DNA from 2 places in the Pseudoalteromonas sp. ABE4_541 genome. Region 2 is predicted to be linked to the other one. Evidence: predicted binding sites of a transcription regulator. Region 2 holds the regulator's gene; the other holds the start of a gene.
The links. Region 2 encodes NrdR, which represses ribonucleotide reductase genes. Its sites were predicted from a motif close to AAACACNANATNTNGTGTTT; they were not measured.
Positions count from the first base shown of each region.

Region 1: a site for NrdR is predicted at 4,587-4,606, ahead of nrdA (class 1a ribonucleoside-diphosphate reductase subunit alpha). Genes of this name have one in related genera too.

Region 1 covers NZ_JBSVEM010000038.1:7,923-14,704, forward strand. The annotation lists gene serC (3-phosphoserine/phosphohydroxythreonine transaminase) at 1-29, opposite strand, end outside; gene gyrA (DNA gyrase subunit A) at 97-2,775, opposite strand; gene ubiG (bifunctional 2-polyprenyl-6-hydroxyphenol methylase/3-demethylubiquinol 3-O-methyltransferase UbiG) at 2,961-3,671, shown strand; gene ACW689_RS21220 (HAD family hydrolase) at 3,668-4,315, shown strand; gene nrdA (class 1a ribonucleoside-diphosphate reductase subunit alpha) at 4,680-6,782, shown strand, end outside.
Region 2 covers NZ_JBSVEM010000002.1:39,301-46,082, forward strand. The annotation lists gene thiL (thiamine-phosphate kinase) at 1-888, opposite strand, end outside; gene nusB (transcription antitermination factor NusB) at 932-1,342, opposite strand; gene ribH (6,7-dimethyl-8-ribityllumazine synthase) at 1,354-1,818, opposite strand; gene ribBA (bifunctional 3,4-dihydroxy-2-butanone-4-phosphate synthase/GTP cyclohydrolase II) at 1,965-3,080, opposite strand; gene ACW689_RS02865 (riboflavin synthase) at 3,110-3,766, opposite strand; gene ribD (bifunctional diaminohydroxyphosphoribosylaminopyrimidine deaminase/5-amino-6-(5-phosphoribosylamino)uracil reductase RibD) at 3,775-4,884, opposite strand; gene nrdR (transcriptional regulator NrdR) at 4,887-5,336, opposite strand; gene glyA (serine hydroxymethyltransferase) at 5,422-6,678, opposite strand.

The DNA.
Region 1 (6,782 bases), on a different contig from region 2:
GGACCTGCGCAAAAATTATATACGGTCATTTTCCTCATTCCTAAACAACATAGTATTTTTGTATAAAAAAAGCGGCCGAAGCCGCTTTAAATCTTGTTACTCGCTCGGTGAGTCGTCATCACTCACTTGCGTGTCCTGAACTTCAGGCATTTCATCGCCTAGCTCTTCAGGGAATTCATCAACCTCTATCTCTTCGATACGTTGTAAACCAACTACTTGCTCTTCGTCAATAGTTCTGATCAAAATAACCCCTTGGGTATTACGACCAACGGTTGACACTTCGCCTACTCTTGTACGTACAAGCGTACCACGATTTGAGATTAGCATGATCTCATCGTTATCTTCGACCTGAACGGCGCCAACTACCGCGCCATTACGCTCACTGACTTTAATTGATACAACACCCTGTGTTGCACGGCTCTTCGCTGGGTATTCTTCAAGCGGGGTACGCTTACCATAACCATTTTCTGTTACCGTAAGAATAGCGCCATCATTCTTAGGTACTATCAACGACACTACTTTCACGTCGTCAGGCATCTTGATACCACGAACACCCGTTGCAGTGCGGCCCATTGGGCGAAGTGCTAGCATCTCTTCACCTGTTTCAGGATCAATCTTCACTTCACCGGTTTCTGAATCGCGCAGCTTTTCGTTAAAGCGAACAACTTTACCGTGATCAGTAAAGAGCATTATGTCATTGCTACCATTAGTGATATCGGCACCAATCAAGCAATCGCCTTCGTTTAAGTTGATCGCAATAATGCCGCTAGCGCGTTGACGACTGTATGCCGTTAATGGGGTTTTCTTCACAGTACCGTTAGCCGTTGCCATCAGTACGTATTTATCTTCTTCGTATTCGCGAACTGGAAGGATCGTAGTAATACGCTCGTTCTCTTCAAGTGGCAGTAAGTTAACGATTGGCTTACCACGTGCTGCACGTGACGCCAAAGGCAACTGGTACACTTTTAGCCAGTACATACGACCAGCCGTTGAGAAACACAAAATGGTGTCGTGCGTATTCGCAACCAATAGACGCTCGATGAAATCTTCATCTTTCATGCGAGTTGCCGCTTTACCCTTACCACCACGACGCTGAGCTTCATAATCCGAAAGCGGTTGGTACTTCACATAGCCCTCATGAGACAATGTCACTACCACGTCTTCTTCGTTGATCAAGTCTTCTAAGCTAATGTCATGGGCAGCAGCACTGATTTCAGTACGACGCTCATCGCCATAAGTTTCTTTGATCACCACAAGCTCATCACGGATAACTTCCATTAAGCGCTCTGGCGAAGATAAGATATGTAGCAGTTCTGCAATTAGGTCTAATAGCTCTTGGTATTCAGCAAGGATTTTCTCGTGCTCAAGACCAGTTAGCTTGTGTAAACGGAGATCTAGAATTGCTTGTGCTTGCTGCTCGGATAAATAGTATTGACCGTCACGAATACCCAAGTCAGCTTCAAGCCAATCTGGACGTGCCACGTTGTCTTCACCCGCTTTTTCAAGCATGGCTTTCACGGTGCCTAATTCCCATGGGCGGGCGACAAGTGCTTGTTTTGCTTCAGCCGGGCTTGGTGATTTGCGGATAAGTTCAATAATAGGGTCGATATTAGCCAGCGCGATCGCCAAACCTTCTAAGGTATGCGCTCTGTCACGGGCTTTACGTAAATCAAACACGGTACGACGTGTAACCACTTCACGACGGTGAATGATAAACGCTTCTAGCATCTCTTTTAGGTTAAAGCACTTTGGCTGATTGTTGTCTAGCGCAACCATGTTCATACCAAACACAGTTTGTAACTGAGTTTGTGCATATAGGTTGTTTAGAATAACTTCGCCTACTTCACCGCGTTTAACTTCAATAACAATACGCATACCGTCTTTGTCAGACTCGTCACGTAGTGCACTGATACCTTCAACTTTTTTCTCTTTAACCAGCTCAGCGATTTTTTCAATCAAACGCGCTTTGTTCACTTGATACGGGATCTCATGAACGATAATGGTTTCTTTACCCGTTTTCTCGTCTACTTCAATTTCAGCGCGAGCACGAATGTAAACTTTACCACGACCTGTTTTATAGGCTTGCTCGATGCCTTTTTTACCGTTGATGATCGCAGCGGTTGGGAAATCTGGACCCGGAATGTATTCTATTAACTCATCGATGGTCATGTCTGGATTTTGAATAAGCGCCAAACACCCATTCACAACCTCAGTTAAGTTATGTGGCGGAATGTTTGTCGCCATACCAACCGCGATACCTGATGAACCGTTTACCAGTAGGTTAGGTACTTTTGTAGGCAATACATCTGGGATCTGCTCCGTACCATCGTAGTTAGGTACGTAGTCTACGGTTTCTTTTTCTAAATCTGCCAGCAACTCGTGCGACATTTTAGCCATGCGAACTTCGGTATAACGCATCGCCGCAGCAGAGTCACCGTCTACTGAACCAAAGTTACCTTGACCATCAACCAGCATGTAGCGTAAAGAAAATGGTTGGGCCATACGTACAATTGTATCGTATACCGCACTATCACCGTGAGGGTGATATTTACCAATCACGTCACCGACAACACGCGCCGACTTCTTATAAGGCTTATTCCAGTCATTTTTTAGCTCGTTCATGGCAAAGAGCACGCGACGATGTACCGGTTTTAAACCATCACGAACGTCGGGTAATGCACGGCCAACGATAACACTCATTGCGTAATCTAAGTACGAGTTCTTGAGTTCATCTTCGATATTGACTGGCAGGATTTCATTGGCGAGATCAGTCATTTGATTCCACTTTCCTTCAGTGTCTACCTCTTTTATGTCACACTAATGCGTGGCAAAGAGGTTGAGTTATTATTAATTCTGAACTTCCATGCTAACACATTTTAAAATAATTTACAGGCGCAAAGTTTTAGTGATTTTAATCTGACCCTGCTTATAATGCGCTCAGATTAACGAGGAAGTTTTTTATGACCGAACATCAAAATGTAGACCAACAAGAAATCGCCAAGTTTGAAAGTATTGCTGAGCGTTGGTGGGATGCCGAGGGCGAATTCAAACCGCTACATGATATTAACCCACTAAGGCTCGATTTTATTAATGACAAGTGCCAAGGTTTATTCGGCAAAAACGTGCTAGATATTGGCTGTGGTGGCGGTATTTTAACTGAGAGTATGGCCAAGCTAGGTGCAAAAGCAACAGGTATTGATATGGGCCAAGAGCCTCTAAACGTAGCCAAGCTTCACAGCTTAGAATCAGGCGTTCAAGTTGACTATCAAAAAATACCGGCGGAGGACTTTGCTGAGCAAAACCCAGAATCGTTTGACGTTGTTACATGCATGGAAATGCTAGAACACGTCCCCGACCCTGCCTCTATTATTCAAGCCGTTGCTACGCTCGCTAAGCCAGGTGCACACGTGTTTTTCTCGACATTAAACAAAACGGCAAAAGCGTACTTACTTGCGATCGTTGGTGCTGAAAAGTTGCTCAAAATGGTACCAGAAGGTACTCACGACCATGATAAATTTATTCGTCCATCCGAATTAATCAATATGGCAGAATGTGTTGGACTTAAAGTTCGTGCAAGTACTGGTATTACTTATAACCCGCTTAGCAAAACATTTAAGCTCAGTGATGACGTGAGCGTAAACTATATTCTTCATTTTGAGAAACTCGCATGACGCAGGCCGTAATTTTTGACTTGGATGGAACCCTACTGAATACCTGTGACGATTTAGGCGCGGCACTTAACCATACGTTGAAAAGTAATGGTCTTCCCGTAGTCGATAAATCTATTTATAGCCCTGCTATTTCAAACGGCGTCAAAGCCTTATTAGATGTAGGTTTTCAAGAGCAGCTTTGCCAATTTGATGAACATGTGCTGCGTCAATCTGTTTTGGATTATTACGCACAAAACATTGCTGTTCATACCCACTGTTTTGCAGGCATTACTAACTTACTGAGCGAATTAAGCATGCGTAACATTAAGGTTGGGATCATGACAAATAAGCCAACGTTTCTCACGCTTCCTTTGCTTGAACAGATCGAAGAACTCAAACATATCGATGTTGTTGTATGTGGAGATACATTAGATGAAGCGAAGCCATCACCCAAACCATTGTTGCACGCAGCACAACAACTCGATGTAGAACCAGATACTTGCATCTACGTTGGTGATGCTGAACGTGACATTGAAGCCGCAAAAGCAGCTAAGATGCTTTCTGCTGCTGCGTTATGGGGTTATGTCCCGAGCGAAGCCATTGCGCTTAGTTGGCAAGCAGATCTGAATTTAACTAACCCAGAGTCGTTACTTTCACATATCTAGTGTGCAAATATCAGGCAAGGCACTATATGTTGTGTCTTGTCTCATTTTTCTACCCAAGTTGAATATAAAAAAATCAGTTAGAATTTTTTTTGAATTTGCGAAAAAATAGGGTCACTTTGGTTGATTTTTTTTAGGTGTGTTTACACGTAAATCCTCAAAGGTTAATAGCCACTAACACTGGCTAATTATCCCTAAGTTATCCACAATCAGAGACAAGTTGTTCTATTGCAAATTTCACGTAACCCCACTATCTTGTGATCCACGGTATGCTTATCACCATATATAGTGGTGAATAGATAAACAAATAGTGTGAACCGTGCGTTTACCATAAAAATACACATTCCGAAGGAATACAGGCGCAACTATGAACCAACAGTTATCTGTCAGCAAAAGAAACGGCCGTAAAGAGCCGCTTGATTTAGATAAAATCCACCGTGTGATCACCTGGGCCGCTGAAGGCTTAAATAACGTTTCAGTATCTCAGGTAGAATTAAAATCGCACATTCAGTTTTATGATGGTATTCGTACTGAAGACATTCATGAAACGATTATCAAAGCTGCTGCTGATTTAATTGACAAAGAATCACCGGATTATCAGTACTTAGCTGCGCGCCTTGCCATATTCCACCTTCGTAAAAAAGCTTATGGTCAATTTGAGCCACCGCGCCTTTATGACCATGTTACAAAAATGGTTGAAGACAAGCGCTATGACCAGCATTTGCTTGTTGACTACACGGAGCAAGAACTAGACCAGCTAGACAGCTTCATCGATCATAGTCGCGACTTAAACTTCAGCTATGCTGCAGTGAAACAACTTGAAGGTAAATACTTAGTTCAAAACCGTGTAACTGGTGAAATATACGAAAGCGCACAGTTTTTATATATTTTAGTAGCGGCTAGCCTATTCTCTGATTATCCAAAAGAGACACGCTTAGATTACATTAAGCGCTTTTATGATGCAGTTTCGCTATTTAAAATCTCACTACCAACACCAATCATGGCTGGTGTGCGCACACCAACCCGCCAATTTAGCTCATGTGTATTAATTGAGTGTGGCGATAGCTTAGATTCTATTAATGCGACTTCGTCTGCAATCGTTAAATATGTTAGTCAACGTGCTGGTATTGGTATCAATGCAGGACGTATTCGCGCGCTAGGTAGCCCAATTCGCAACGGTGAAGCATACCACACAGGCTGTATTCCGTTTTATAAGCACTTCCAAACGGCGGTTAAAAGCTGCTCTCAAGGTGGTGTACGCGGTGGTGCAGCAACCCTATTCTACCCACTTTGGCATTTAGAAGTAGAAAACCTACTTGTATTGAAGAACAACCGTGGTGTTGAAGAAAACCGTGTTCGCCACTTAGACTATGGCGTGCAATTTAACAAAACGATGTACTCGCGTTTAATCAAAGACGATTACATTACATTGTTTAGCCCATCAGATGTACCGGGGTTATACGATGCGTTTTTTGAAGATCAAGACAAGTTTGAGTCATTATACGTTCAATATGAGCAAGATGAATCAATTCGTAAAAAGCGTATTAAGGCTATTGAGTTATTTTCAATGTTCGCACAAGAGCGTGCAAGCACAGGTCGTATTTATTTGCAAAACGTTGACCACTGCAATACACATAGCCCGTTTGATTCGAAGGTTGCACCTATTCGCCAGTCAAACCTATGTTTGGAAATTGCACTACCAACTAAGCCGCTAAACAACGTAAACGATCCAGACGGTGAAATTGCGTTGTGTACACTCTCTGCATTTAACTTAGGTGCGATTGAATCACTTGATGAGTTAGAAGAACTTGCAGAACTTGCGGTACGCGCTCTTGACAACCTCTTGGATTTCCAAGACTACCCTGTGCCAGCTGCTCACAGCGCAACCATGGGACGTCGAACGTTGGGTATTGGTGTTATCAACTATGCCTACTACCTTGCAAAAAATGACGTTAAATACTCTGACGGTAGTGCAAATTCACTTACTCACCGTACTTTTGAAGCGATCCAATATTACTTGATGAAAGCGTCAAATGAACTAGCAAAAGAACGTGGAGCTTGTCCTTTATTTAATGAAACAACCTACTCACAAGGCATCATGCCGATCGACACCTATAAGCGTGACCTAGACAAGATCTGTGAAGAGCCGCTACACCTAGATTGGGATGCGCTACGAGAGAGCATTAAAACCCACGGCATGCGTAACTCAACACTATCAGCATTAATGCCTTCAGAGACTTCATCTCAAATCTCTAATGCGACCAATGGTATTGAACCTCCTCGCGGCCACATTAGCGTTAAAGCAAGTAAAGATGGTATCTTGAAGCAAGTTGTGCCGGAATATGACCGTTTGAAAAATAACTATGAACTCCTTTGGGATATTCCGTCTAACGATGGTTACTTGGGCCTGGTTGGGATCATGCAGAAGTTTGTTGACCAAACGATTTCCGCAAACACAAACTATGACCCT
Region 2 (6,782 bases):
ATTATTTACAATTTGTCCAACGCAAACTGGTTCAACGCCGTATTGACGTAATTTATTCTCTAAAAGGTTTTTATTATCATCAGAAACGGTGTACAGCAGCTCATAATCATCGCCATAAGCAAGTGCGAGCTTTAAACGAAGCTCTTCGTCTGCCAAGCTATTGAGCGCGTCTGAAGTTGGTACCTTATCAACATGCACTACCGCACCAACCGATGATTGCGATAATATGTGAGATAGATCTGCAATCAACCCATCTGAAATATCAATCGCTGCCGTCGCCAAGCCCCTTAAAACTTGCCCAGCCGCAACACGCGGCGATGGGAAATGAAACCGCTCATTCGCGCTTTTTAGGTGCTCTGGCGCAATTAACCAGCTCTGCTTTCTAGCTTCAATCGCTAAACCTGAATCACCTAAAGGGCCCGTTACATAGATCCAATCACCATTCTTTGCACCTGAACGCGTCAGTGCTTTACCAGTAGGTATAATACCTTTTGCGCACACTGTAATGGTTAATGGACCTTGTGTCGTGTCACCACCAATAATCTGCACATTGTAGTATTCAGCAATTTCATGCATTCCCTCAGTGAACTCTTCAAGCCACTCAGGGTTTATTTTAGGTAAAGTCAGACCAACTGAAACCCAAGCCGGTTCAGCCCCCATTGCCGACAAATCACTTAAATTTACAGCTAAAATACGATGGCCTAGTGCTCTTGGGGGAATATCTGAAAAAAAATGTACCCCTTCAACAAGGGTGTCTGTTGTTACAGCTAATTGACAGTTTTCAGGGACGTTGACAATAGCACAATCATCCCCGATGCCAAGCGCTACATCACGACGCGAAATACCACGTCCAGTAAAATAGCGATTGATAAGTTCAAATTCCTTCATACACAAAAAAGCCGGCCAATGCCGGCTCTCCAAGTTATTAGCCTTACTTGCGAATGTCTTTGACAGCTTTATCTAATACGCCGTTTACAAACTTATGGCTATCTTCAGCACCGAACATTTTTGCCAGCTCAATGCCTTCGTTGATCGCAACTTTATAAGGTACGTCTTCTCTGAACTTAAGTTCATAAGCACTGACTCTTAATACCGCACGTTCAACTTCATCTAAATCGTCAAATGGACGAGATAAATGTGGCTTCACAATTTCGTCTAATTGCTTTTGGTTTACGGCAACGCCGCGCGCCAAGTCTTTAAAGTACTCAACGTCTACCTTTGATACATCATTTTCGATCAACATTTGTTGCTCGATATCTGCAATCGGGTTGCCACTTAACTGCCACGAATATACGGCTTGTAAAGCCAATACACGTGCTTTACGTCTTGCTGCTGGTTTCACAGAGGATCCTCTTAAATTTGCTCTAGTACGTTCACCATTTCTAATGCACCAAGAGCTGCTTCACCGCCCTTGTTACCCATTTTGGTGCCCGCACGTTCGATGGCTTGCTCAATGCTTTCAGTGGTCAGTACGCCAAATGCGACTGGGATATCATAATCTAATGAAACGCTTGCTAAGCCTTTGTTTGACTCATTTGCAACTAGATCAAAATGTGGTGTACCACCACGGATGATCACACCCAGAGCAATGATAGCGTCAAACTCTTTTTTCATTGCAATGCGTTTTGCAGCTAAAGGTAACTCAACAGCACCAGGTACATAAACCACAGTGATGTCCTCATCTTTAACACCGCCCGTACGCTTTAACTCGTCTACTGCACCTTCTAAAAGTGAACTACCGATAAAATCGTTGAAACGAGAAATAACGATGGCAAATTTTTTGCCCGGTGCAAACTTGTTACCTTCAATAATGTTCATTAGATGATCCTAATCTTGTAAATACCAATGCTGAAGCATGTACCGAAATATCGGTCCTGCGATTGCCAAATTGGAGCGCATAATAGCACAGTTTTGAGTATCCCCAAACAACTTAAAACGGGCCAATTATCGGCCCGTTAAAATGTTTAGCGTGGTGGCTCAATGTAATCGACCACTTCTAAATGGAAGCCAGAAAGCGCATGGTATTTCTTCGGCATACTCATTAAACGCATTTTCTGGATACCTAAATCAGCCAAGATTTGTGAACCCACACCTACAGTGCGAGATGTCCCTTGAAACTTACGTACACTCACTTGCTCGCCTTCATCTTGGGCAGCAAATGCTTTAACCATGGCCTCTATTTCGCTACTTTGCTCTTGTTTACCTAGCACCACTAGCACACCATTGTGTTCGCTAATGTATTCCATTGCGCCATGCAAACTCCAACTTCTATCCGCACCGCGATCCGATAATAAAATATCGTTAAAGGTACTTTGTAAGTGAACGCGCACTAAAGTGGTATCACCCGGTTTAACTTCACCTTTTAGTAAGACATAGTGCAATTGATTATCAATGGTGTCTTTGTAGGTCACCAGGTCAAACTCACCAAACTCGGTGGGCAACTTACATTTGGCTACTTTTTCAATAGTTGTTTCATTCAAGTTGCGATATTCGATTAAATCTGCAATTGTGCCAATTTTAATGTCGTGCTCTTTGGCAAATACTTCCAGTTGCGGGCGACGCGCCATCGTGCCATCTGGGTTTAAAATCTCCACGATCACCGAAGCGGGCTCTAACCCAGCTAAGCGGGCTAAATCACAGCCAGCTTCCGTGTGACCTGCACGTGTTAATACACCACCCGGTTGCGCCATAATGGGAAAAATATGACCTGGCTGCACAATATCACTCGGTACAGCCCCTTTTGCGACAGCGGCTTGCACAGTGCGAGCTCTATCTGCCGCTGAAATCCCAGTTGTCACCCCTTTAGCGGCTTCAATTGACATGGTAAAGTTCGTAGAAAACTGTGCGCCGTTGTTACGCACCATTAAGGGCAAATCTAACTGCTGACAACGCTCTTGTGTCATTGTTAAACAAATCAAACCTCGGCCATAAGTCGCCATAAAGTTGATGGCATCAGCCGAGATATGCTCAGCAGCAATGATTAAATCACCTTCATTTTCACGGTCTTCATCATCCATTAGGATAACCATTTTACCGGCTTTAATGTCATCAATGATTTCTTGTGCGCTGTTTAAATTCATAATTTACCTACTAAATTAAGGTTCTGGGGTTATTTTATAAAGCCCGCTTTGGCTAACAAACTGGCTGTGAGAGTAGATTCATTAGCACTGGGTTGTGCACCTTGAACAAGCCGCTCCAAATAACGGGCAATTTGATCGACTTCTAAATTCACTTTACTGCCCACTTTAAAATCGGCAATCGTCGTTTCTTGTGCAGTATGGGGCACGATTGTTAACTTAAACTGGTCGGCTTTTACTTCGTTTACGGTCAGGCTGATACCATCAATGGCAACTGAACCTTTGTATGGAATGTATTTCATTAATTCTACTGGTGCTTGCAGCCAATACTCGGTTGCGCGTGCATTTGGCTCAATCGCTACAACGGTGGCAATTCCATCCACATGGCCCGATACCAAGTGGCCACCCAAACGAGAAATTGGTTGTAGTGCCTTTTCTAAATTGACTTTCTGCCCTTGTTTATAGTGAGCAAATTGAGTCAACTTAATGGTCTCGTTGGATAAGTCAGCGCTAAAACCATCACTGAACTTTTCAACAACGGTTAAACACACACCATTGGTGGCAATACTGTCACCCAGTTTCACATCATTCATATCAAGCGTTGAGCTACTCACTCTCACTACTAAATCGCCTTTCGCGGCTTTCAACTCGCTCAGCGTACCGGTCGCTTCAATGATTCCTGTAAACATATCGCCTCTTATTTACTTGGTTTAGCGATAATACGAATATCGTCGCCTACGTTCTCTACATTGACAAATTCAAGTTGGCTAACGTCTTCCATTGCTGTCAGTTCGGGTAAATTGAATAAACTTCGTCCAGTCGAGCCAATTATCTTTGGTGCGAGATAAAGTACATATTCATCAATTAGTGACTGTTTTGCAAAAACACCCGCAAGTGTCGCCCCCGACTCTAACCACACATGGTTGACGCCGCGCTTAGCTAATTCAACAAGTGCAGCCTGACATGAGACTTTGTTTTGTTCAGACTCTATCAATACTTGCTCAACGAAATGAGGCCATTGTTGCTTATTATCAAGACGAGTGCGAAAAATTAATATTGGAGATGGCTGTTGAAATAAAGCAAGATCTGGCGTTAAACGATTTTGAGAGTCAATAATTACACGCAAAGGTTGCCTTAAAGACATGCCGTTGGGTAACGTTATATCACACTCACCTTCACGCACGTTTAACCTGGCATCATCCATAAGCACGGTATCTGCCCCCGTTAGAATCGCACAACTTAAAGCTCGAAAGCGCTGTACATCTTTACGTGCATCGGGTCCTGTGATCCATTTACTTACGCCATTTTTTAACGCCGTTTTTCCGTCTAAGCTCGCGGCCAATTTGCAAGTTACATACGGGAGCCCCTGCTCCATACGTTTTAAAAAACCTTTATTGAGTGCTCTTGCATCTTCTTCAAGACACCCATGCGCGGTTTCAATCCCAGCGGCTTGTAACATCGCAAGGCCTTTTCCAGCCACTTGTGGATTAGGGTCTACCATAGCAGCGACAACACGTTTTACACTAGCCTTAATCAAACCTTCCGCGCAAGGAGGTGTGCGTCCGTAATGGCTGCAAGGCTCTAATGTTACATAAGCGATTGCGCCTTGTGCTTTTTCCCCTGCCGCATTGAGTGCATGCACTTCCGCATGCCCTTCACCAGCTCGTTGGTGAAACCCTTGACCAACAATATTGCCATCTTTAACAATAACACAACCCACATTCGGGTTTGGCGTCGTTGTGAATCGGCCCTTTCTCGCCAATTCTATTGCCAATGCCATATACTTTTGATCTTGCTCACTGAACATGATTAATCACCCAGCCTTGCGATTTCTTCTCCAAACTCCCGTATGTCCTCAAATGAACGATAAACAGAAGCAAAGCGTACATAAGCTACTTTATCTAATCTTTTCAGGGCATCCATGATGCATTCACCAATTAAGTGACTTGATACTTCTCGCTCACCTGTCGCGCGGATTTTTGATTCAATTTCGTGGATCACTTCATCGATTTGTTCTGTACTCACAGGGCGCTTCTCTAAAGCGCGTGCTAAGCCATTGATCAGTTTATCCTCATTGTATGGCTCACGAGAACCATCTTGCTTGATCACTCGTGGCATGACCAACTCCGCACTTTCAAATGTGGTAAATCGCTCATGGCATTCGATGCATTCTCTGCGGCGACGAACTTGATGGCCAGAGCTCACTAAACGAGAATCGATTACTTTAGTATCTTTTGCGGTACAAAAAGGACAGTGCATATTGGTTCACTTTAGAAATCATACAAAAAGGCCGCTATAAAAGCGGCCTTAATCATAACAAAAAATGGCGTTTTTGTGAGTGAAATTATGCGTAAACTGGCAATTTAGCGCAGATAGCTTTCACTTTTTCTCTTACTTGAGCCTGCACAGACTCATCTTCGATATTGTCTAGAACATCACAGATCCAACCTGCCAACTCTTTAGATTCCGCTTCTTTAAAGCCACGGCGCGTAATCGCTGGAGAACCAATGCGTAAACCTGATGTCACAAACGGTGAACGAGGGTCATTTGGTACTGAATTTTTGTTTACTGTGATGTAAGCATTACCCAATGCAGCATCAGCCGCTTTACCTGTGATGTCTTTATCAATTAGGTCAAGCAAGAATAAATGGTTGTCCGTTTTACCAGAAACGACTTTGTAACCACGTTCTTGCAATACTTCTACCATTGCTTGTGCATTCTTAACAACTTGCTGCTGGTAAGTTTTAAATTCAGGCTGTAACGCTTCTTTAAACGCAACCGCTTTAGCAGCGATAACGTGACAAAGAGGACCACCCTGACCACCAGGGAATACAGCGCTGTTTAGCTTTTTATAGATGTCTTCATCATTACAAGCTGAAATAATCAAACCACCACGAGGACCCGCAAGTGTTTTATGTGTTGTAGTTGTAACAACGTGCGCATGTGGAACCGGGCTTGGGTATACACCAGCGGCAACAAGGCCTGCAACGTGCGCCATATCTACCAGTAAATATGCACCAACTTTGTCCGCGATTTCTCTAAACTTGGCCCAATCAACAATACCTGAGTATGCTGAGAAGCCACCGATGATCATTTTTGGCTTGTGCTCAAGTGCAAGTGCTTCAACTTGGGCGTAGTCAATTTCGCCAGTTTCTTCATTCAAACCATACTGCACTGCATTATACGTTTTACCTGAGAAGTTAACGTGAGAACCATGCGTGAGGTGACCACCATGTGCTAGGCTCATACCCAGAACAGTATCATGAGGCTGTAATAGCGCTTGGAATACCGCCGCGTTTGCTTGAGAACCCGCATGCGGCTGCACGTTTGCATAGTTAGAACCAAACAACTCATTAGCACGGTCAATAGCAAGTTGCTCAACCACATCTACGTGCTCACAACCGCCATAATAGCGCTTGCCAGGATAACCTTCTGCATACTTGTTTGTAAGCTGAGAACCCTGAGCCTCTAATACGCGTGGGCTACAGTAGTTTTCAGAAGCAATCAGCTCAATGTGTTCTTCCTGACGCTGTGTTTCAAGCGCAATTGCTTTTGCCAATTCAGGATCAAAATCTGAAATATTCATGTTACGTTCTAACATGGGGTCTCCTAGGTGCACGTAAGATAATAAAAGCCGTATTGTACGCTCAAAAGCGCGCAATGCCTATGCTATTGGTATGAGCATATTTAAACAGGGATTGAAAT